DNA from 3 places in the Mesorhizobium sp. B2-4-13 genome. Region 3 is predicted to be linked to each of the others. Evidence: predicted binding sites of a transcription regulator. Region 3 holds the regulator's gene; each other region holds the start of a gene.
What was found. The regulator PhoB, encoded in region 3, activates phosphate uptake and scavenging genes when phosphate is short. The targets are predictions, from matches to a motif close to TGTCATNNANCTGTCAT.

Region 1: the regulator PhoB is predicted to act here: its motif matches at 4,422-4,438, upstream of FJ936_RS24720 (esterase-like activity of phytase family protein).
Region 2: the regulator PhoB is predicted to act here: its motif matches at 2,831-2,847, upstream of phnC (phosphonate ABC transporter ATP-binding protein).

Annotation. Positions count from the first base shown of each region.
Region 1 is NZ_VFVB01000010.1:168,486-174,516, forward strand. Features, by position in the region: gene FJ936_RS24705 (MFS transporter) at 1-966, shown strand, start outside; gene FJ936_RS24710 (MATE family efflux transporter) at 1,014-2,474, opposite strand; gene FJ936_RS24720 (esterase-like activity of phytase family protein) at 2,838-4,307, opposite strand; gene FJ936_RS24725 (glycine cleavage T C-terminal barrel domain-containing protein) at 4,586-4,807, shown strand; gene FJ936_RS24730 (trimethylamine methyltransferase family protein) at 4,821-6,031, shown strand, end outside.
Region 2 is NZ_VFVB01000002.1:747,324-753,354, reverse strand. Features, by position in the region: gene phnE (phosphonate ABC transporter, permease protein PhnE) at 1-815, opposite strand, end outside; gene phnD (phosphonate ABC transporter substrate-binding protein) at 875-1,783, opposite strand; gene phnC (phosphonate ABC transporter ATP-binding protein) at 1,895-2,752, opposite strand; gene FJ936_RS07775 (DUF1868 domain-containing protein) at 2,883-3,593, opposite strand; gene FJ936_RS07770 (DapH/DapD/GlmU-related protein) at 3,680-4,318, opposite strand; gene phnL (phosphonate C-P lyase system protein PhnL) at 4,315-5,022, opposite strand; gene phnK (phosphonate C-P lyase system protein PhnK) at 5,069-5,845, opposite strand; gene FJ936_RS07755 (alpha-D-ribose 1-methylphosphonate 5-phosphate C-P-lyase PhnJ) at 5,842-6,031, opposite strand, start outside.
Region 3 is NZ_VFVB01000007.1:85,858-91,888, forward strand. Features, by position in the region: gene pstB (phosphate ABC transporter ATP-binding protein PstB) at 1-458, shown strand, start outside; gene phoU (phosphate signaling complex protein PhoU) at 484-1,191, shown strand; gene phoB (phosphate regulon transcriptional regulator PhoB) at 1,211-1,900, shown strand; gene FJ936_RS19755 (ROK family protein) at 1,903-3,138, opposite strand; gene xylF (D-xylose ABC transporter substrate-binding protein) at 3,405-4,445, shown strand; gene FJ936_RS19765 (sugar ABC transporter permease) at 4,682-6,031, shown strand, end outside.

The sequences.
Region 1 (6,031 bases), on a different contig from region 3:
CGCCGGCCGGCGGCGCTTGCAGCCATGATCGTCGCCGTCATCAGCGCGGTTGTGTTCCTGTTTGCCGGCAATGTCGCGTCGCTCGATGTTGCGCGGATCCTGAGCGGACTTGGCATCGGCGTGGGCGCCGGGACGGGAACCGCGTGGATCGCCGAGCTTCTTCCAGAGGCCGGCAGGTCGCGCGCCAGCGTCATCGCCACCAGCACCAACTTTCTCGGCCTCGGTTTCGGGGCGCTTGTTTCGGGGCTGCTGGCCCAATACGAGCCGTGGCCATTGCGTCTGGTCTTCATTGTCTACCTGGCGGCGCTCGCGGTGGTGACGATCATGGTCTGGCGCACGCGCGAAACGGTGATGAAGCCAGGCGGCCTTGGCAAGGTCTCCATGCGGCCGCGGCTTTCCGTGCCGGCGCAGATCCGTTCGCGCTTCGTGGCGCCGGCGGTGACCGGCTTTGGCGCGATGGCGCTGGTCGGCTTCTATGCGGCGGTGGCGCCGAGCATCCTGGCGCAGCAACTGCATGAGGCCAACCACGCCGTGGCCGGTGCGCTGTTCTTCGAACTGGCGATGGTCGCGGCAATCAGCATCGTGGCGCTGGCGCGGATGGGGAGCAGCAAGGCGATGCTGGCCGCGCTGGCCTTGATGATCCCAAGCACCATGCTTGTGGTGGCGGCGCAGATGCTGGCCTCGATGGCGCTGATGATCGCGGCGACGGCCTGCTGCGGCGTGGCGGCAGCGCTCGGCTATCGCGGCGGCCTGCAAGTGGTGAACGAGATCGCGCCGCGGGATCGCCGCGCCGAGGTCGTGTCCAGTTTCTTCATCTGCTGCTTTGTCGGCAACGCCTTGCCTGTCATCGGCATCGGCGTCGTGTCGACTTATGCCAGTGCTGTCGCCGCCAGCCTGGCCTTCGCGGCCATGATCATCGCGTTCGCGCTGGTGGCGCTCGCCTTCGGGCTCGGACAGAGGCGCTGAGACCGCCGCGCCAGCCCGGCAAGGCACGCCGGCAAGGCGGGCCGGCATCAGCCGTTCGGCGTTTCAGGCGCCATGTTCGCGCGCTGGCGCGGCACGCCAAGCCCGGTGTCGGGCGGTTCGCCGGCAGCCGGCCTGTTCTCGATCATGTGCAAGCTGCGCCAGCCGCCGAAGCGGTAGTAGATCGCGGCCAGGATCAGAGACGTGATCGAACCGGCCGGAAAACTCCACCACAGCGCTTCCTCGCCGATCACGCCGCGCATGTAATAGGCAAAGCCGGTGCGCACGACGAGCACCGAGATGACCAGGATGATCAGCGGCGGCATCACGGCACCCGTGGCGCGCACCGTGGCGAACAGCACGATGGTGATGCCGAACAGGATGAACGACCAGGACGCGGCCGTGTTGATATGGGCGGCGATATCGATCGCCGCGCTGTCGCTGCTCAGGAACAGGCTCAGGATCGAACGGTCGAAGACCCATAGCAGCGCGACGAGGGCGCCGGTCAGGACAAGGTTGAAACCGACGCCGGAGGCGGCGATGCGGCCGATCCGGTCCCAGCGACCGGCGCCGACATTCTGCGCCGCCATGGAAGAGACCGCGGCGCCGATGGCGAGCGCCGGCATCTGGATGTAGGTCCAGAGCTGCGCGGCGATGCCGTAGGCGGCGGCGACCTGCGAACCATAGGAGTTGACGATGCCCATCACCGTCAGGGCGGCCGCCGAGATGACGATCATCTGCAGGCCCATCGGCACGCCCTTGAAGACGACGATGCGCAGCAGCGCCGGATCCGGGCGCAGCAGGACGAGATTGGCGCCGGCCAGCCGCAACGGATGCTTGCGCGCGTAGAGCACGACGAGGATGGCGACGACGCTCACGGTCTGGCCGATCAGGGTCGAGGTGGCGGAACCGGCGATGCCGAGTTCAGGAAACGGGCCGATGCCGCGGATGAGCAGGGGATTGAGCACGATGTCGAGCACGACCGCCAGCGCCATGAAGATGAAGGGGGTGCGTGAATCGCCCGCACCGCGCAGCACGGTCATGACGAAGGACAGAAGGTTCATCATCGGCACGGCGACGAAGATGATGCGCAGGTAGGAGCGTGCGAGCGGCAAGGCATCGGCCGGCGTGCCGAGCGCGCCCAGGATGGCATCGACCCAGATCCAGCCGCAGACCGCGAACACCACTGAAACGAGGAAGAAGAAGGTGGCGCTGGTGCCGACGATGCGGCGCGCCTCGGGCAGGTCGCGGGCGCCGACCGACTGCGCCACCAGGATGGTGGCCGCCATGCCGATGCCGAACACCGTGCCGAGGATCAGGAACAGAACGAGGTTGGCGTTGGACGTCGCGGTCAGCGCCGACTCGCCGAGGAAGCGGCCCACCCAGACGGCGTTGACCGAGCCGTTCAGCGATTGCAGCACGTTGGAGCCGAGCACCGGCAAGGCGAAGAGCAGCAGCGTGCGCGGGATCGGGCCGCTGGTCAGGTCGCCGGTACGCCGGCGTGCGGGCATTTTTTCGTCCATGGCGGCCAACCTGGCAAATGTGACTCTGGCCCGCGACGATATCGCAGGCCGGACCGAGATGCACCCTGCGCCGAGGCGCAGTGACCGTCGATCGGTCAGGCACGCCGTAATGGAATTCCATCGGCAAGAACGTCGTCCGGCTGCGTGCGCTTATGAACCAGGACATCATCGACCTCCCGCTCAGGTCTTCGTGCGGCCCAACCTGTCGGCAGCCGGCAAGATCATGGCCGTGTCGAGCAGGACGGCCGAGCCGATCGATGCCGGCGTGCCGAAGGACGCGGAATTCCTGAAGTAGGCCTTCACGACCTGCACAGGCGGACGCGCCAGGCGCGCCCGCTTGAGCAGTGATCCTTACTTCTTGCCGAGACCCGGCAGCGTGACCTGATAGACCAGGAACATGGTGTCGACATCGGCGCCGTCATCGGCCTTGTAAGGCGCGCCGACCTGGAAGCCGTCCTGGGCGAGGAAGTCATTGTCGTTGCCGACGAACAGGAAATAGTCGTCGGGCAGCTTCGGATCGAGGACGCTGGCCAACGACATGGCTTCCCACTTCTCCGAAAGCTCGTTGTGGTCCTTCGCGCCGCCATTGTGCAGGCCGAAGTGGCCAAGCGCGGTGGCGTCGTTGATGTCGATGAACGGCGTCAGCTTGGCCGGCGTCACCGAGGGATCAAGCACGCCCTTGGGGGCGACCGGCTTGTCGGCCGCATCGAAGGCGCCGCCTGCGATGTCGGTCGCGCCGGAGACGTCGACGATGTTGATCTGGCGGTAGAGCGAAGCGTCACCCTTCTTCAGGCCCTGGCCGTTGCCGCTGTCGCGCGCCAGCATCAGGAAGGACGTGGCCGAAAGCGCCACGATCTCGCTCTGCGCGGCGATTTTGGTCTTGCCCTTGGCGTCCTTGAACACCGGCAGCGGCACGACATATTCGTGCGCGAGCTTCAGATGGGCGAGGTCGGAGGCATCATAGACCAGCGCCCGCGTGTTCTGCCGTGTCGAGGGTGAATCGCCGCCATCCTGCCGGGGCGCCGACTGCAGCACGGCGATCAGGAAGTTGCCGTCCGGCGTCATCGCCATGCCTTCGAGGCCCTGGTTGTTCTGGCGCCCGGTTTCGGGATCCTTCGGATCAGGGTCGGCGGCGCCCGGACCGGGATTGTCGGAGGAGAAGTTCGGCGCTCCTTTGCGCATCGGCACGAGAGCCGCAGGCGGCTGGGTCGCCGACATCAGGCGGCCTTGCGCGGAGAACCTGTAGATGTTGGGGCCGTACTCGTCGGAGATGAACATCGAGCCGTCCGGCAGCCGTACGATGGCTTCATTGTCGAGCGCGAGCTTGCCATTGGTGGCGACGGGCAGCATCGGCATGTCGCCGGCCGCGGCGCGTACGTCCGACAGCGGATCGAGGCCGGTGGCATCGGCGCCCGTGTCGTCTGTGAGAAGCATGGTGTCGGCAAGCGTCGCCTTGACGCCCGTCTGCTCCTGGCCGGCGGCGGGAGCAGCGCCCGGCGCGACAGGCGTGAACTCGATGGTGATGGTGTTGAGGCGCGGCCGGTAGTCGGTGGTGCCGGCGACATTGTAGCCACGGTCGGGCAGTAGCCAGAGCGATCCCTTGTAGGTGCCGGCATCATGTGTCCAGCCCGAAATGTCGATCGCCATGCCCGAGCCCGAGCCGAAGGTCTCGCCGAACTTGTCGCGCTGGTCGGCCGGGATGCGGCCGACGCCGACAAGGCCCTTGTTGATGTAAGCCACGCCATCGGCAAGCGCCGGGGTGAGGGCGGTGAACAAGGCCAGCGCGACGCCGAGCGAGGCGGTTCGGTACAGGTGTTTCATGGACAATCCTCTTTATGACGAAGCACGCCGGAGCGGCCGAAGGAAAAATGAAAAAGAGGGTGCCGCATCGATGATGCCGCGCGCGCCTCCCCGAAAGCGATCTAAGGCGTCAACATGATGCTTGCGTGACAGTGGGCGACACGGGTCAGCCGGTATCTCCATGTGCTGATAAAAAACGCTGGAGAGCGGGAATTGGTGACCTCCATGGAGCGTCCCTGGCATAATAGGCACTTATGTCTAGTACGGATATGATGCCGGCTTCGAACTGACCGGGAGGGTTGAAGCCGCACTGTCGCGCCGTGGTCATCGGGGGCGGCGTTGTCGGCGCCTCGGGTGGATTTGGCTACACGATCGGCAAGAGCGTCGCGCTGGCGTTGGTGGACGACGGTTTCGCTGGGGAGGGGATGGCGCTTTGCGTGCACATTGTCGGCGTCGAATGGACGGCGCGGGTCATCGCGGCCTCGCCCTACGGTCCCCAGGGCAGGGCGATGCGGCAATGAGGAGGAGTTTCTGATGGTCGATGACGCTGCACGGGATACCAGGCGCGAACGCCGGCGCGGACGCATGGGCGAGGCAGGCAGCGAATCGAGCCGTAGGCCCAATTACCGGTCGCTGAAGAATCCATTCCTGCCGCAGCCGATCTTTTCCGACGACCAGGTGGCGTCGATCCACGACACGGCGCTGCGCGTGCTGAAAGAACTGGGCATCAAGGTGCTGCTGCCCGAGGCGCGCGAGGTGCTCGCCCGCGCCGGCGCCCTGGTCGACCCCGACACCGATATGGTGCGCATCGGTCGCGACATGGTGGCGGCAGCCTTAGCCTCGGCGCCGCGATCGATCCACGCTTATGCCGGAGCGCGCGATCGCGACCTGTCGCTCGAACTGGGCTCGATGACATTCCTGGCGGGCTCCGGCGCGCCCAATGTCACCGATCTCGAGCGCGGCCGGCGGCCCGGGACGCTGGTCGCCTTCGAGGAGTTGATCAAGCTGGTGCAGCATTTCGACGTCTTGCACATGCTGGGGCCGTGCATCGAACCGCAGGACATCGACAATCGGTTCCGCCACTATGCCGTCAACCGGGCGCAGCTGACCCTGTCGGACAAATTCCCGTTCGTGTTCGCGCGTGGCACGCCGCAGGTCGATGACAGTTTCGAGATGATCAGGCTGGCGCGCGGGCTGTCCGAGGACGAGTTCCGCTCGGGCGCGCATTGCTACACCGTCATCAACACCAACTCGCCGCGCCAGCTCGACATTCCGATGGCGCAAGGCATCATCGATTTCGCCAAGGCGGGCCAGGTCCTGATCATCACGCCGTTCTGCCTGGCCGGTGCGATGGCGCCGATCACCGTGGCCGGCGCGCTGACCTTGCAGCATGCCGAAGCGCTGGCCGGGCTGACGCTGGCGCAGATCGTGCGGCCGGGCGCGCCGGTGGTCTACGGTTCCTTCTCCTCCAATGTCGACATGAAATCGGGCGCACCGGCCTTCGGCACGCCGGAGCACGTCAAAGCCACACTGGGCGCAGGCCAGCTGGCGCGCTTCACCGGTCTGCCCTGGCGCTCGGGGGGCGGCAGCGCGGCCAACACTTCGGACGCGCAGGCCGCGCACGAGACGCAGTTCGCGCTATGGGGCTCGGTGCTGTCGGGCGCCACCGTCTGCATCCACGCGGCCGGCTGGCTGGAAGGGGGCTTGAGCGTTTCCCTGGAAAAGCTGGTCACCGACATCGAGGC
Region 2 (6,031 bases), on a different contig from region 3:
TTCAGTTCCTCGCCGATGCCACCCCCGCCGACGGCGCCGATGATGGTCGAGGCCCGCACGTTGATCTCGACGCGCAGCAGCGTATAGGAGACGAAATTGGGCAACACCTGAGGCAGGTCGGCGAAGCGCACCCGTTCGAACCAGTTGGCGCCGACCGCCGTCAGGCCTTCCTCGGCACGCATGTCGATGTTCTCGTTGATCTCGTAGAACAGCTTGCCGAGTGCGCCGATCGAATGCAGGCCGATGGCGATTATAGCGGCGATCGGACCGGTCGAGACGATTGCAGCGAACAGGCCGGCGATGACGATTTCGGGAAAGGCACGCAGCAATTCCATGAAGCGCTTGACCACTAGCCTCAGTGCCGGATGAGGCGTCAGGTTGCGCGCCGCGATGAAGGAAAAGGGCACCGCGAAGACAAAGCCGATGAAGGTCGAGACCAGCGCCACGTTCACGGTGGTCAGCATCAGCTCGAAATATTCGGGGATGTAGAAACCGCCCCAGACGTAGACGCGGCCGAGCGGGAAGTTGAATTCCTGGGTGCCGGTATCATGCGGCGAGGCAATGTCGAACAGCGCCCGCCAGACGTCGTTCCAGTCCCTGGGGACCAGCCAGCTCAGGAAATCCAGAATATGCGGCAGCCGGTCGAAGAAGTGCCCGGCATTGGCTTCGTCGGCGAACCACATGCTGGAAAGCATCGCGGCAAGCAGCAGGCCGACGCCCAGCACGGTATACAACCGGCGCAGCGACGTCTGGCGTCGCCAGGCATCGGCCATCTCGTGGGTGGCACCGGAGGGGGCTGTCACGGAAAGGGTCATGATCGGAGATGCAAAAAGGGCGGTACTTGATGAGGTACCGCCCTTTTGCAATTTCGCCGTTAGCCGCCGATGGCTGCCTTACGGGCTTCGACGATGACGCTGTAGAAGTCCGGCTTCACCGGAACGTAGCCGGTAAAATCGCCGCCTTCGACGCCTTCGAAGCAAGCCTTGTCCTTCTTGGGCAGGTCGGTGAAGAAGGCGGCCAGCTTGGCGGTCATGTCGTCGCCGATCGCGGTGCGAACGACCAGCGGGCCATTCGGGATCAGGCCCGAGCGCCAGACTTCGACGAAGTCGTTGGGGTCGACGGCGCCCTTGGCGACTTCCTTGTGGAAGGTGCCGGAGGTGTAGCCGTTCTTGAAGTCGCCGATGCCCGAGGAATCATCGACCGCGACATCTACCTTACCGTCACGCACGGCCAGAACGTTGTTTTCGTGGCCGCCATTGAACTGTGTCGAAGCGAAGTAGGTCTCGTTCGAGGCGCCGGTGGTCTTCGGAATCTGGGTCAGCGGGATCAGATAGCCGGAGGTCGAATCCGGATCGGCATAGCCGAGCTTCTTGCCCTTGGCTGACTTGATGTCCGTGATCCCCGACGTCTTCAGCGCCAGGCCGATCGAATAGTAGCCGGTGGAGCCGTCCGTCTGCTTGGTGGTGAGGATCGGGGTAACCGCCTTCGGATCCTTGAGATAGACGCTGGCGTAGCCGGAAGCGCCGAGTTCGGCGAAGTCGAGCGTGCCGCCGAGCAGGCCCTGGATGACGCCGTCATAGTCGGCGGCCGGGAACAGCGAAACCTTCTCGAAGCCGAATTCGGCCTTCAGGTGATCGGCCAGGCACTGGTAGTTGCGCAGCCGGTCGGTTTCGTTTTCACCGCCGAGAATGCCGACGCGAAATTCCTTCATGTCGGCGGCATGGGCCATGCTGGTGGCCATGGCGAGCACCGAAACGGCACCGAAAACCATCTTCCTGAACATTGATATCTCTCCTGTAAGTTCCGGCCCCGCGCCGGCAGCGTTCTTGATCTTGACAAGTGCCCTTGACGCGGGCGGACGATCCAGGCTGCTCGCTATTGGCCCTTACTGGGCTCAGTATCCCGGGAATGCGGGTTCGAGCGGTCCGGCGGATGCGGCGATCTTCTGCTTGAAGGCAACACTGGTGGAGGTGATGACCTCCGATATCTCGCCGCCATTGCTATCGGCGCCATAGACAAGACGCACGGCTTGGCGGTCGAGCTCTTCGGGCGGCCCGTCGAAGACGACCTTGCCGGCGGCCATGCCGATGATGCGGTTGCAATAGGTGCGGGCGGTATCGAGCGTATGCAGATTGGTGACAACGGTGATGCCTTCGCGCAGATTGATGTCCTGCAGAGAATCCATCACCACCTTGGCGTTGAGCGGGTCGAGCGAGGCGATCGGCTCGTCGGCGAGGATCACCCTGGGCTGCTGCATCATGGCGCGGGCGATGGCGACGCGCTGCTGCTGGCCGCCCGACAGCGTGCCGGCGGGCTGAAGTGCGGTGCGGGCGATGTCGAGCCGCTCGAGCGCGGCGACCGCCTCGGCGCACTCGGCGCGCGAAAACATGCCGAGAAGATTGGACAGGGTCGAACGGTGGTTCAGTTTGCCGAGCAGCACGTTGGTCAGCACGTCGAGGCGCGGCACCAGGTTGAACTGCTGGAAGATCATGGCGCAGTCGCGCTGCCAGCGCCGCAGCGGCGAGCCGCGCAGCCGGGAGACCTCGGCGCCGTCAAAAAAAATCGACCCCTGGCTGGGGTCGACAAGACGGTTGATCATGCGAAGAAGAGTGGATTTGCCGGCGCCCGAACGACCGATGACGCCGACCATCTGCCCTTGCGGGATCGAGATGCTGACGTCGCTGACGGCGGTGTTCTTGCCAAATCGTCGGCTGACGCCGCGGATTTCGAGCGTGGCAGAGTTTGCTGACATGGGCTGGTTCCAGTCCGGTCCATATTGATCGTCAGGCACTCGCCTAACGCAACCACATGAACCTGCCGTGTCGCGATGATGTCAGTTTTGTTACGCTCCACAGGCGCGGCGACTGGCGCCTTGCGGGCGATCAGCCGAGCACCAGCAATTCCTCGAAATGCTTCATGTCGCGGAATGCGCAGAAGGCGGGAGCCTTGATCTCGATCACCGGCGCCTGGCGCGCGAAAAGTGCCAGGCAATCGTCAAACAGCGCCTGCCACGCGGCGGCCCTATCATCATCAAAGCGCTGGATCTGATAGGCGAAGGTGATGTGGAAGACGTAAGCGTCGTGATCGGGATGCCGGTAGCCGAACGGCACCGCGAGCGCATCGCGCCATGCACGCATGATGCGCGCATCCTCGTCGGTCGCGCCGGCAACGGTGAGGCCGGTCGGCAGGACCTCGGCCACCTTGATGTTGAAAGGGCCGAAGCCCTGGAACCCCTTCAGGCGCTCCAGATAGAGGCGGGTCATGGCGTCGATGCTGGTGTCGAGCGGCACGTCCCGCGGCCAGAAGGGCAGGCGACGGCGATATTCGATTATGCCCTGGAAAAGGGTCATGTGCAGGCTGGAAACGGGCGTGAAGGCGAGGCGGTCGGCATCAGGCATTGCCAGCATCTTCTCGCGGACGGCCAACACCACCGCTTCCGAAGGCGAGCCGCTGACCAGATGGCTGACGACGGTGTTGCCCGGCTCGAGGAGGAAGTTGCCTGACGCGTCGTAGCGCGTGCCGAGATGCGCCGGCGACGCCGGATTGGAGCCGGCAAAGAATCCGGCGAGCGAGGGTCTGACAGTGTCGAGCATGGCGATCTCCTTCAAGGAGATCGCGTCCTGTCCGAGTCCTGTGTCAAGGGTATGAACAAGCCAGCGATATGACGATGATGTGAGGGCTATGCCTCTTTGCCCGATGCCCGTTCTTCGTGTTTCTCCAAAAACGCTTCGGCCGTCAGCTCCCGAAAATCATCGAGCGCGGCGCGCAGCCTCGCGTGATCCCAATCCCACCAGGCAAGCGCCTGGTAGCGCTCGGCGGTGCGGCGGTCGAAGCGCTCGCGGATCGGTTTTGCCGGTACGCCGGCGACGATCGTGTAGGGCGCGACGTCCTTCGAGACGACCGCGCCGGCGCCAACGGCGGCGCCGTCGCCGACGGTGACGCCGGGCAGGACGGTCGAGCCGTGGCCGAGCCAGGTGTCGTGGCCGATGATGACGCGCTTGGCGCGGCGCTCGGCGAAGAATTCGCTCTCATGCTCGGCGTCGTCCCAATAGTCGGAGGCGCGGTAGGTGAAGTGGTGCAGCGTCGGCCGCCAGGTCGGGTGGTTGGTGGCGTTGAGGCGCACGCTGGCGGCGATGTTGGCAAATTTGCCGATCGTCGCGCACCAGACCGCGCAGTCCTGCATCATGTAGGAATAGTCGCCGATCTCGCTTTCCGAAACCCGGCTGCGGTCGGCGATCTCGGTCCAGCGGCCGAGTGTCGAGTTGTGCACCTCCGCCGTCGGGTGAACCAGCGGCGTCTCCGATAGCTTCCTGGTCATGCGGCGATTTTTCCCGGAGCGAAGGCGGTGACGTCGATGATGCGGTCGGCCACCGCCTCGCGCACATCGTGATCGTGGAAGATGCCGAGCAGGGCGACGCCCGCCGCCTTTTTGGCGGCGATGAGTTCGATCACCACGTCGCGGTTCGTCGCGTCGAGCGATGCGGTCGGCTCGTCGAGCAGCAGGATGGGGTGCTCGGTGATGAAGCCTCGCGCGATGTTGACACGCTGCTGCTCGCCGCCCGAGAAGGTTGCCGGTGGCAGCATCCAGAGTTTTTCCGGCAGGTTGAGCTGGGCCAGCAACGCGCGTGCCTTGGCTCGGGCTGCCTCGCGCTCCTCACCGCGTTCAACCAGTGGCTCAGCGACGACGTCGAGAGCCGAGACGCGCGGCACGGTGCGCAGGAACTGGCTGACATAGCCGATCGTTTGCCGGCGTACGGCAAGCACGGTGCGCGGGCTGGCATGGGCGAGGTCGATCAGTCCGTCCTCGTGCCTGACGATGATCTGGCCTTCGTCGACGGCGTAGTTGCCGTAGAGCATCTTCAGGATCGAACTCTTGCCGGCGCCGGACGGACCACCGAGCACGGTGCATTCGCCCGCCTTGATCGAGAACGAGACACCCGCGACGACAGGGAGTTTGATGCCGTCGCGCAGATGCATGGTGAAGCTTTTGGCAACGTCGGAAACAACGAGTGGGGTCGGCATCAGAAGGTTCTCCAATCGTCAATCGTCGGCGGGACACGCGCCATCATCACACCTGCAAAATCGAGGAAACCAGCAATTGCGTGTAGGGCGCGCGCGGGTCGTCGAGGACGCGGTCGGTGAGGCCGCTTTCGACGACGCGGCCGTCCTTCATCACCATCATGCGCTGCGACAGCAGCCGCGCCACGGCGAGGTCGTGGGTGACGACGATCGCGGCAAGGCCGAGGTCCGTGACCAGGCCGCGCAAGAGATCAAGCAGGCGGGCCTGCACCGAGACATCCAGGCCGCCGGTCGGCTCATCCATGAACACCAGCCGTGGCCCGGTGACGAGATTGCGGGCGATCTGCAGCCGCTGACGCATGCCGCCGGAAAAGGCGCGCGGTTCGTCGTCGATGCGGTCTTCCTCGATCTCGACGCGCGACAGCCAGTCGACCGCGGTAGCGCGGATCTTGCCGTAGTGGCGGTCGCCGACCGCCATCAGCCGTTCGCCGACATTGGCGCCGGCCGAGACCGTCATGCGCAGGCCGTCGGCTGGGTTCTGATGGACAAAGCCCCAGTCGGTGCGCATCAGGAAGCGGCGCTCGGCCTCGCTCATGCGGTAGAGCTCGCGGAACTGGCCGTCGCGCATGCGGTAGCTGGCTGTGCCGGAGGAAGGCAGCAGCCGCGTCGACAGGCAGTTGAGCAGCGTCGTCTTGCCGGAGCCGGACTCACCGACGACCGCCAGAACCTCGCCCGGCCACAGGTCGAAGGAGACATTGTCGCAGCCGACCCGCGAGCCATAGAACTTGGAGAGCGCCGAGACGCGCAGCAGCGGTTCGTCGGTCATTGCGCCGGCTCCATGTTTCCTGCGGCAAGATCGGTTTCGGGGGCAAGGTGGCCGCGATGGCCGTCGGCGCGCCGCTTCTCGCAATAATCGGTGTCGGAGCAGACGAACATGTGGCCGCCATGGTCGTCGAGGATGACCTCGTCGAGATAGACATTCTCGGCCGCGCACAGCGCACAGGGCTGATCG
Region 3 (6,031 bases):
CGATCTATGAGAATATCGCCTTCGGCGTCAGGCTCTATGAGAAGATCGGCAAGGCCGAGATGGACGGCCGTGTCGAGCAGGCGTTGAAACGCGCCGCGCTGTGGAACGAGGTCAAGGACAAGCTCAATGCCAGCGGCCTCAGCCTGTCGGGCGGCCAGCAGCAGCGGCTTTGCATCGCCCGCACCGTGGCGGTCAAGCCGGAGGTCATCCTGCTCGACGAACCGGCCTCGGCGCTCGACCCATTGTCGACCGCCAAGATCGAGGAATTGATCGACGAGTTGCAGGCCGACTACACGATCGTCATCGTCACCCACAACATGCAGCAGGCCGCGCGCGTCTCGAAGCAGACGGCTTTCATGTATCTGGGCGAGCTGGTCGAATTCGACAAGACCGAGAAGATCTTCACGTCGCCTCGCGAGAAGCGCACGCAGGACTACATCACCGGCCGCTTCGGCTGATCTCACGCATACGAGGACCAGGATCATGGCCGAACACACAGTCGCAGCCTTCGACGAGGATCTCGGACAGATCAGCAAGCTGATCAGCGACATGGGCGATCTCGCCGGCACGATGGTCGGCGGCGCCACCAAGGCGCTGCTGAATTCCGACAACGCGCTGGCACAGCGCGTCGTCTCCGACGACGCCATCATGGACGCGCGCCAGCGCGAACTCGATGATCGCGCCATCACCCTGATCGCCAAGCGCCAGCCGATGGCCGACGATCTGCGTCATGTCGTCGGCTCGATCCGCATGGCGGGCGATCTCGAACGCATCGGCGACCTTGCCAAGAACATCGCCAAGCGCGTCGGCTCGGTAGGCCTCACCGCCACGCCGCGCGACTTGTCGCATTCCATCGACTCCATGGCGCAGCTGGTGCTGATCCAGGTGCAGGGCGTCGTCGAGGAATATGCGGCCGGCGATGCCGCCGCCCTCGCCAAGCTCAGGAATGACGACGAACGCATCGACGTCAAATACACTTCGGTCTTCCGCGAACTCCTGACTTACATGATGGAGGATCCCCGCAACATCACGGCTTGTACGCATCTTTTGTTCTGCGCCAAGAATCTCGAACGCATCGGCGACCATGTGACCAACATCGCCGAGAATGCGTATTATGTGCTGACCGGCACGCAACTGCCCGCCAACCGTCCGAAGCAGGACGAGACGGCGATGTCGGTGCCGGCGGCTTGACGGCAGGGATGATCGATCGATGATCGCGCCACGCATCATGGTGGTGGAGGACGAGGAGCCGCTGGGCGTGCTCCTCCGCTACAACCTGGAGTCCGAGGGTTACCAGGTCGAGGTGGTGACACGCGGCGACGAAGCCGAGATACGCCTCCAGGAAAACGTGCCCGACCTGCTGGTGCTCGACTGGATGGTGCCGGCGGTTTCCGGCATCGAACTCTGTCGGCGCCTGCGCATGCGGCCCGAGACGGAGCGACTGCCGATCATCATGCTGACGGCGCGCGGCGAGGAGAGCGATCGCGTGCGCGGCCTCTCGACCGGCGCCGACGACTATCTGGTCAAGCCGTTCTCGACGCCGGAATTCATGGCCCGGGTCAAGGCGCTGCTGCGCCGCGCCAAACCGGAAGTGCTGTCCAGCGTGCTCAAGGTCGGCGACATCGTGCTCGACCGCGAATCGCACCGGGTCTATCGCAAGAAGAGCGAGATCCGGCTCGGACCGACCGAGTTCCGGCTACTCGAATTCATGATGCGCCATCCCGGCCGCGTGTTCTCGCGCAGCCAGTTGCTCGACAATGTCTGGGGCGAGACGATCTACATCGACGAGCGCACCGTGGATGTGCATGTCGGCCGCCTGCGCAAGGCGGTCAACAATGGCCGCATGCCCGATGTGATACGCACCATCCGTGGCGCAGGCTACGCAATCCGCGAGGATTGAGATCAGGCCACGTTCTTGCCGGATCTCACCTGCACGCCCGGCGCGAAAATCTCCTGGTCGACGAAGGTGAGCGCGCGCATGGCGCAGCCCTCGCGGATCAGCGGCAATTCGTTCGGCTCTGTATCGAAGGAAATCGATTTCGAATGCTGGCCGCCGGCGGTCTGGGCGATGGCCTCGCGCAAGGCCGGCTCGATCAGATCGAAGGCGGCGGCGCTGACGCCGACCATCGCAACCGGCGCCGGATCGATCAGCGCGAACAGGCTGCCAAGGCCATAGCCCAGCGCCTCGCCGGCCTTGCGATAGGCCTCGCGCTCCGGTCCGTCTCTTTCGCGCGCCGTAGCCGCCAATGCGCGCATGTCGGCGTCGCTGACGTCGACCGGTTTGGCGTCCTCACCCAGCTGTCCTGCATTACGCCAGATGGCATAGTTGCCGGCATAGGCCTCGACGCAGCCGCGCCGCCCGCAGCGGCAGAGCGCGCCGCCGGGGCGATGGATCATGTGGCCGAACTCGCCGCCCGAGGAATGGGTGCCGGTGAACAGCTCGCCCTTCAGCACCAGCCCCATGCCGATGCCGTGCGAGAGCAGGATGGCGATGAAGTCGTCGCGGTAGCGCTCGGGGTCGCGCCAGCGCAGCGCCACAGCCATCATGTTGCAGTCGTTCTCCATGGTGGCGGGGATGCCGAATTCGGCTTCGAGTATGTCGGCGAAGGCAATGTCCGTCTGCGGCGTGATCGGCGACCACAGCATGGCGCGCGCCTCGGTGTCGGTGATACCCTGGATCGCCAGCGCGATGCGGGCGATGCTGGCGACGTCGAGGTCGGGATCTTCGAGGCGGCGGCGGACGATGGCCACGCATTCGCCGATCAGCGCCTCGCGGGACATGGTCAGCGTGTCCAGCCGGCGCTGCTCCTCCGATATCACCTGGCCGGCGTAGTCGATGACGGCGACGGAGAGGAAATTCAGCGACAGCACCACGGTCATGACCGCCGCGGCCTCGGGGTTGAGACCAAGGCCAACCTGCGGCCGGCCGCGTTTCAGTGAGCCGGCCTCGTTCGGCTTGCCTTCGCTCAGGATACCTTCGCCGATCAGGTCGGCTGATATCGCCGATATGGTCGAGTGGCTCAGGGCGGTGGTGGCGGCGATCTCGGTGCGCGAGGGCTGGCCACCCCGGCGCACGGCTCCAATCACCATTGCGCGGTTGCGCCGGCGCAGATCGTCGTGGCGGATTCCGACCGACATGATTTCCCTCCCCGTCGCCGCGGTTCTTGACGCCCCCTCGAACACCTCCGGCAACGGGTCGAATACTGGCAGAAGCGGCTGGGGCTGTCATTTATTTATTGCGGGGCTCGAAAAAAGGCTTCCGGCACCTCAAAATCCGTCAGAATCGATGTTGACAGTGTTCCGGCGATGGACCAGTGTTTTTTCGAGGCTCGAAAAAATTAGGGCCTTTGTGCCGGCCTTAGGGCCAGTTTGGTCGCGCCACACGCGGGCGCAGGGAGGATATCATGAAGAGATTCACAGTCGCCATTCTGGCGGGTGTCGCCATGTCGCTGACGCTGGCGTCGGTCGCGCAGGCAAAGGACAAGGTCATCGGCGTGTCGTGGTCCAACTTCCAGGAGGAGCGCTGGAAGACCGACGAGGCGGCCATGAAGAAGGCGATCGAGGCCGCGGGCGACAAGTACATTTCCGCCGATGCGCAGTCCAATCCCGGCAAGCAGCTGACCGATGTCGAGAGCCTGATTTCGCAGGGTGCCAATTCGCTGATCATCCTGGCGCAGGACGCGTCGGCCATCGGCCCGGCGGTACAGAAGGCGCTCGACGAGGGCATTCCGGTCGTCGGCTATGACCGCCTGATCGAGAACAAGGACGTCTTCTACCTGACCTTCGACAACAAGGAAGTTGGCCGCATGCAGGCCCGCGAAGTGTTCAAGGTGAAGCCTGAGGGCAATTACGTCTTCATCAAGGGCTCCGGCGCCGATCCGAATGCCGACTTCCTGTTCTCGGGCTCGATGGAAGTGCTGAAGGCGGCCATAGACAGCGGCAAGATCAAGAATGTCGGCGAAGCCTATACGGACGGCTGGCTGCCCGCCAACGCCCAGAAGAACATGGAACAGTTCCTCACCGCCAACGACAACAAGGTGGACGCCGTGGTCGCCGCCAATGACGGCACCGCCGGCGGCGTCGTCGCGGCGCTGACGGCGCAGGGGCTCGCCGGCACCGTGCCGGTCTCCGGCCAGGACGGCGACCACGCCGCGCTCAACCGCATCGCGCTCGGCACCCAGACCGTGTCGGTGTGGAAGGACGCGCGCGAACTCGGCAAGAACGCCGCCGAGATCGCCTCGCAACTCGCCGACGGCAAGAAGATGACCGACATCGCCGGCGTGAAGGACTTCACGACGCCTGGCGGCAACACCGTCAAGTCGCTGTTCCTGACCCCGGTGGCCATCACCAAGGACAATCTCAACCTCGTCATCGACGCCGGCTGGATCAAGAAGGACGAAGTCTGCACGGGCGTTGCCGCGGGCAGCGTCGCGGCCTGCAACTGAGCTTGATCGCCTGAAAAGTCGGAAACGCCGCGGCGTGGAACGGTCAGTGTTCTGAACACTGGCCGTTCCAATTTCCTTGTCTTCGCAATTCCGGACAAAAACCCTTACGCACTTTTCCTGGAATTGCTTCCAAGCCGCGGCGTTTTCCCGACAAGATTTGTGTTTCCGCCGCTGGCGGCTAACTTCTGGGCTCTGGTCCGGCTCCGCGTCAGACGGCAAGCCGCTGGGAGGACATCATGACCGACACGACCTCAACCTCGCAGGCCGATACGGCGCGTGCGTCGGAACTCGGCGCGGTCGCGCGTTTCCTGAAGGCGACCGAGATCGATACCCGCATGCTCGGCATGATCGGCGCGCTGCTGCTGATCTGGGTCGCGCTGCATGTGATTTCGAGCCTGCGTCTTGGTGTCAATCCGCTCGATTTCGACAGCCGCACGTTCCTCACGCCACGCAATCTGTGGAACCTGTCGGTGCAGACGTCCGCGGTCGCCATCATGGCCTGCGGCATGGTGCTGGTCATCGTCATGCGCAACATCGACCTGTCCGTCGGTTCCGCCGAGGGCTTGATCGGCATGGTCATGGGCTTTGCGCAGGTACATTTCCTGGTTCGGTTCGTAGGACTTGAACTCGGCAACCCATGGATCTGGGTCCTGGCACTGGTCATCGGTCTGGCGCTCGGGCTTTTGATCGGCGCCTTCCAGGGCTTCGTCATCGCCTATCTCGAAGTGCCGGCCTTCATCGTCACGCTGGGTGGCCTGCTGGTCTGGCGCGGCGCCGCCTGGTGGGTCACGTCAGGCCAGACGGTGGCACCGCTCGACGCCACGTTCCAGCTTATGGGCGGCGGACCGGCCGGATCGATCGGCGCCACCTGGAGCTGGGTCGTCGGCATCGTCGCCTGCCTGGCCGTGGTGTTCGCGCTGTTCAACGGGCGGGTTCAGCGCAAGCGCTTCCGCTTCCCCCTGCGGCCGATCTGGGCCGAGACGCTGCTCGGCGTCGTCACCTGCGCCGTCATCATGGGCGCGGTCTGGCTAGCCAACTCCTATCCATGGCCGATCGGGATCGTGAACCGGTACGCGGCCGCCAACAACATCACCGTGCCGGAGGGCGGGCTGTTCATCGCCCACGGCATCGCCATACCGGTGCTGATGGCGGTCGCCGTCGGTCTGGTCATGACCTTCATCACCAACCGCACCCGTTTCGGCCGTTATGTCTTTGCTATCGGCGGCAATCCGGAAGCGGCCAATCTCGCCGGCATCAACACGCGCTGGATCACCATGAAGGTGTTCATGATCATGGGCGTGCTGGCCACGATCGCCGCCGCCATTTCGTCGGCCCGGCAGAACTCGTCCACCAATGTGCTGGGAACATTGGATGAGCTGCTGGTCATTGCCGCGGCCGTCATCGGCGGCACCTCGCTTGCCGGCGGCTCGGGAACCATCATCGGCGCCATGCTCGGTGCATTGCTGATGCAGTCGCTGCAGTCGGGCATGGTGCTGCTCGGTGTCGATTCGCCGTTGCAAAGCATCGTCGTCGGCGCCGTGCTGGTCATCGCCGTCTGGCTCGACACCGTCTATCGCAAGCGGGTT